2 linked regions of the Cytobacillus sp. IB215665 genome follow. The protein of the gene in region 2 binds, or shares a complex with, the protein of the main gene of each other region. Links are inferred from orthologs where the notes say so. Each region holds a gene or a part of one and is shown on either strand. Other genes may lie near its edges.

Region 1 (2,898 bases), on a different replicon or contig from region 2:
TGCTGATTATCCTTTATTAATATTGCCCTTGAAGAATTACTGTTTGAAGGAAGGTATATAACAGTTCTAACTTGAATAATTATATTAAGATTTTCCATTTTATAGTGAAGGGTGAGTGTCGAGTTGGATAATGTTATTGGTAATAATGATACTGAGCATTTGATGTATACAAAATGGGAGCCATTTGAATGGTACAAAAAAATGAGGAAAGATCATCCTATTCATTTACATACAGAGTATAACTATTGGGATGCGTTTAAATATGATGATGTAAGCTTTATTTTAAGTAATTATAAATATTTTTCTTCAGCTCGATATCAGGGGCAGGATAATGACCCTTTCGGAGAAAGTATACTTTTTATCGATCCACCTAGACATAAACAAATGAGAGATTTAGTTAATAAGTCATTCACTCCTAAAGCAATGCAATCATGGGAGTCGAAAATTGAACGGATTTCAAATATGCTAATTGAAGACTTACATGGAAAGCATTCTTTTGACCTCGTCAACGAATTTTCAATGCCTTTGCCCGTTATTATTATTGCAAATATACTAGGTGTTCCTACTGAAGAACTACATTTATTTAAAGAATGGTCGGATAATATCGTTGAAGGGGTTTCTGATACGTCGGAGGAAGCCATTAAGGCAGCGCAAGAAAAATATGCCTCAACTATAAATGATCTAACGAACTTCTTCGCAGAAATGATTAACCATAAACGAAACAATTTTTCAGATGACATTATTTCAATACTTCTTCAAGCTGAAGTTGATGGCAAGAAATTAACAAAAAATGAATTGATTGGTTTTTGTATATTATTGCTCGTTGCTGGAAATGAGACTACAACGAACCTTATTACAAATGCAGTTTATTGTTTTCTTGACGATCGAACTATTTTTGAGCAACTAAAGCAAAATGAGCAATTGCTCGTACCTGCGATAGAAGAAGTGTTAAGATACAGATCCCCTGTTCAAGCAATGGAACGAATCGTTAAACAAGACATCGAACTACATGGACAGTTGTTAAAAGCAGGTGATTATGTTGTTGCACATATTGGTTCAGCCAATCGAGATGAAACTAAATTTCCTCAAGCTGACCAGTTCCTACTAGACCGTTCCTCAAATCCTCATCTAGCATTTGGAAAAGGCATACACTTTTGTTTAGGTGCACCTCTTGCACGTATGGAAGCAAGAATAGCTTTAACTAAATTAATTAGGCATTTTCCAGAAATGAATTTTGCAGATGATATGGCAATAGAACCTATAAATAGTCCTGTCGTATATGGCTTAAAGAAATTAAAAATAGAGGTCAGTCACCCATCGCTTTAAAGTGGTGGGGGACTGACCCTCTGCTTTTTTATCTTCCTTCGTCTGAGAATTGTTTTATTCTTTCACCTATTTCATCACGGACACGTTGGAAAAATGCCCATCTTTCTGCCTCTGACCCTTCCGCTTTTGCAGGATCATCAAAGCCCCAGTGAACACGTTTTACTTGAGGAGGTGTAACTGGACAATGCTCATCAGCATGACCACATAGTGTAACGACTAAATCAGCGGAGTGTAGAATCTCTGTATCGATGACATCAGATGTTTGTTCAGAAATATCTATCCCAACTTCATTCATCGCCTTCACCGCATTTGGATTTAAACCGTGTGCTTCAAGGCCAGCGCTATATACATCCCATTCATCACTTAAATATTTTTTACCCCAACCTTCAGCCATTTGGCTACGACAGGAATTACCAGTACATAAGAAGTAGATCTTTTTTTTAGTCATTGTATTATCTCCTTTTATTCGTGAATTGTTTTGTAAACTACTGCAGCAGCGACTGCTCCAATTGTGGTAGCAATGATATAAACCCATAGATGATCAAATGTTCCCGAAATTAATGCAGGCCCGAGAGAGCGTGCAGGGTTCATCGAGGCTCCACTAATAGGACCTGCAAACATTGCCTCGAGTCCAACAGTCGCTCCAATCGCAATACCTGCAAAGGATTTGACAGCCTTGCCATGTATTGCAGATCCAAAGATAACCATCATAAGAAAAAAGGTTAAAATGATTTCTAATAAGAAAGATTGGGTTGCTGAACCATGTGGAAGCGTGGCACCTAAATTTGCCACATCCCCAAATAACAATAAGAGCGATGCACTTGCACTGATCCCAGCGAGAAATTGAATAATGATATAGTATAACCCTTCTCGTAATTCAATATCACCATTAACTATAAATGCAGTAGTAACAGCAGGATTAAAATGTGCTCCAGAAACGTGCCCAAACGTATAGATTAATGCCATCACTACTAGCCCAAACGTAATCGCAATGCCTATATGTGTCAAGCTATTTGTAATGCTATTAATGATGATCGCACCAGTCCCAGCGAATACTAAAAAATACGTCCCTAAATACTCTGAAATTAACTTCTTTCTCATATTTCAACTACCTTTACTATACATTTTCGGCTACTTACATGATATGCGTAATCCATTATTCTCAAGCTCTTTAATTTTTTCGAGTTGATCGGGTAAGAACTTCATCATATCTTGAATCAATGGATAGTATTGACTATCAGTATTTAAAGAATAAATCATCCATTGACTTTTTCGATTTTCTTTCACTAGGCCACTATCTTTCAATTTCCGCAAATGCTGACTAACTGCAGGCTGACTCATTCCAAAAATATCTACAAATTCACATACACAAAATTCATCATGATAAAGAAGTGCGATGATTGATAAGCGGGTCTTATCACCTAACAATTTCATCTGCTTAGCCATATGTTCAATTTCAATATGAGGCAATTCTATTTTGTCCCCCTCCTATATTAAAGGCTGCTTTATTTTCATCCTAAGAAAATACATATGAACTTTTTCTTGTTTAAGATGATTTGTTGTTCTAAATTA
Region 2 (2,994 bases):
CGGGGGAGATCAAACCGCTTGTGCTAATCTTAAAAATAGTGTATTCGGGAGGAATAAAAATGGCTAGAAAAGTTTTAGTACTAGGGGAAGTTCGTGATAACACATTACGTAATGTGTCGTTCGAAGCGGTTGCAGCTGCAAAAACAGTTGCAGAAGGCGGCGAAGTAGTTGCAGTACTAATTGGAGATGCTGTATCAAGTGTAGCTAATGAAATGATCTATTTCGGTTCAGACCGTGTTGTTATAGTAGAAGATGAAAAATTAAATGCATATACTACAGATGGTTTTTCTCAGGCACTTCTTGCTGCAATTGATGCTGAGCAACCAGACGGAATCGTGATAGGACATACCGCTCTAGGTAAAGATTTAGCACCTAAAATTGCGAGTAAACTTGACAGTGGGTTAATATCTGATGCAACTACTGTGGAAAGTGTAGGAGGAAATATTGTATTTACACGTCCTATCTATTCTGGTAAAGCATTTGAAAAGAAGATTGTAACTGATGACAAAATCTTTGTTACAGTACGTCCAAATAACATTGCTCCACTAGAAAAGGATGAAGCTAAAACTGGTGAAGTCTCTTCATTATCAGTTGATATTAAGGACCTCAGAACAATTATTAAAGAAGTCGTTAGAAAGGCTTCCGAAGGAGTAGATTTGTCAGAAGCTAAAGTAGTTGTAGCTGGTGGAAGAGGTGTAAAAAGTGAAGAGGGGTTTGAGCCATTAAAAGAGCTAGCAGATGTACTTGGCGGGGCAGTTGGTGCTTCACGTGGGGCTTGTGATGCTGAATACTGTGACTATTCGTTACAAATTGGTCAGACAGGAAAAGTTGTCACACCTGATTTATATATAGCATGTGGAATTTCAGGCGCTATTCAACATTTAGCAGGTATGTCTAATTCGAAAGTTATCGTTGCAATTAATAAGGATGCAGAGGCAAATATCTTTAATGTAGCAGACTATGGAATTGTCGGTGATTTATTTGATGTTGTTCCGTTACTAACAGAAGAATTTAAGAAATTAAAAGTTCTTTCATAAATTTAAACACCAAATGGTGTAGTCAATAAAATAATCTTTTGACATGTGCTAAAAGGACTTTCCCTGTGTTTACTAAATAAGTAACAAGGGTGAAGTCCTTTTTACAATGCTAGACGACAGAAAATACCCTTAATGAAGAAGATTAGTTAATTCGAAATTTACTGAAGTAAAATATAATCTTGAAGGCAAAAATACAACTGAAGCAAAAAATTAGCATCCAAAACCATACAGTGATATACTTTGATGTATTAAAAGAAGTAGATAATTAGGAGGAAGATAAACATGGCAATTTCACATGTTACTGATCAAAATTTTACAACTGAAACTAGTGATGGAGTAGTACTAGCAGACTTTTGGGCACCATGGTGCGGACCTTGTAAGATGATTGCTCCAGTACTTGAAGAGTTAGATCAAGAAATGGGAGATAAAGTAAAAATTGTTAAGCTTGACGTTGATGATAACCAAGAAACTGCAGCAAAATTTGGTGTAATGAGCATCCCAACATTATTAGTTTTCAAAAATGGTGAAGTAGTTGATAAAGTGGTTGGTTTCCAACCTAAAGAAGCATTAGCTGATTTATTGTCAAAGCACGTTTAAGCGATAAATTACATTGTAAATAAGCAAGGAGATAACGACAAAGTGTATTAGTGTCTTATCTCCTTTTTTTATTTTCCAAGGATATTTTCATTATTACTAATGAATGATGATTATTTCGTTAAGTTGTCTGCTCTGGTTTGTCATAATACAGCTATTTCTATTTGTAAGAGTATTCATATTTAATGAAATATGTGGCTTGTTTTACTGGTAATTCAACAGGCTCATCTTCATATATATAAACTCGTTTATTTTTATAATCTACAAAAGCTTGCATTTCATTGTTATACTCCCTTTGGTGCACACCTTCTATTTGAAGAGTGGAGAATGATGAATATTGTGATTCTATGACTCTTTGCTGGGTAGAACGAATGATACGCTGTTCAATTGGTAAATGAATAACAATTGGCTCATCATCCGCTACGTATTTATACTCGATTGCTGTTGGTGAAATAAAAAATTCCCGCGGCGATGCAAAAATAAGCAGATGAAGTGGGTTATTTGTATTGTTTTTGTAGCCATGAATAACATTTTGCCATCCTAAAACAAGATCTCCTGCTGTAGCGGTTATCATTTGATTATTAGATACGTAATAAGTCAATTCTCCTGAAAGAACGACTGCACAGTCTTCTCCAAAGGAGTGTATATGTGGTTTGATCTCCTCTTGAGGTAGCAGCACACATTCGAAAAGTGCCGTATTTTTGGAAGCACTATTAAAGATGACTTCTAATTTTGAAGCTGAAACAGGTGTATTCACTAAATCTAAAACTTTCATTTATATTCCCCCTTTGAATAAGGCTCTTTTTTCTTAAATTAGTTGCTATGATGAGAATAGGTCAGATGCTTCGTACGTTAGCTATATGCGTGCGCTTCTATGTAAGAACGAAAAGCAACAATTAATGCGAAAGCAACCTTGATTAATTTAAGCTTACATAACAAACTTGACTTATGCATCGTAAAGAAGGATGAGAATTATTACAACAATTGGTTGAATTGACTAGTAATCTATAAACTAGCAATCAACCTTTTTATGAAATACCATTGACATTGAAAATCATTCTCTGTATAATTCAACCTGTAATGAAAATCATTATCAATAAAACACAACACATTCAGGGAGAGGTTTTTAGTGAATAAGAAAAAAGTTATTACTTTATTTTCAAGTATATTGTTTGCTGGCGGTATGCTAGCAGGATGTAGTTCTGATACAGAGGAAACATCTACTGATAAAAAAGAAGAAGCATCTGTTGAACAAGTTGAGGAACAACAAACTTCTGATGAAACTGCTGAGGTATCTGTAGAAGATTCGATTACATCAAAGCAAATTGAAGCATATAAATTAATGATTGAAGAGCTTGGTAAT

Evidence for each region.
Region 1: the proteins of trxA (region 2) and arsC are in contact, whole or in part, in an NMR structure (PDB 2IPA), measured with the Bacillus subtilis proteins. The link is inferred for Cytobacillus sp. IB215665 from one-to-one orthologs.

Annotation. Positions count from the first base shown.
Region 1 is NZ_JAXBME010000020.1:40,946-43,843, reverse strand. The notes cover bases 65-2,898. They hold arsC (arsenate reductase (thioredoxin)), read right to left. Parts: upstream 1,775-2,898; coding sequence 1,355-1,774; downstream 65-1,354. Other genes in these bases: SLH52_RS19450 (metalloregulator ArsR/SmtB family transcription factor), read right to left, coding at 2,458-2,802; SLH52_RS19455 (aquaporin), read right to left, coding at 1,789-2,427; SLH52_RS19465 (cytochrome P450), read left to right, coding at 124-1,326. UniProt on the Bacillus subtilis protein: Catalyzes the reduction of arsenate [As(V)] to arsenite [As(III)]. In vitro, can dephosphorylate para-nitrophenyl phosphate (pNPP).
Region 2 is NZ_JAXBME010000002.1:69,624-72,617, forward strand. What follows is about bases 47-2,976. They hold trxA (thioredoxin), read left to right. Parts: upstream 47-1,319; coding sequence 1,320-1,634; downstream 1,635-2,976. Other genes in these bases: SLH52_RS02365 (electron transfer flavoprotein subunit alpha/FixB family protein), read left to right, coding at 60-1,037; SLH52_RS02375 (cupin domain-containing protein), read right to left, coding at 1,792-2,406; SLH52_RS02380 (hypothetical protein), read left to right, coding at 2,761-2,976. Also shown: more of SLH52_RS02380, read left to right, coding at 2,977-2,994. UniProt on the Bacillus subtilis protein: Participates in various redox reactions through the reversible oxidation of its active center dithiol to a disulfide and catalyzes dithiol-disulfide exchange reactions.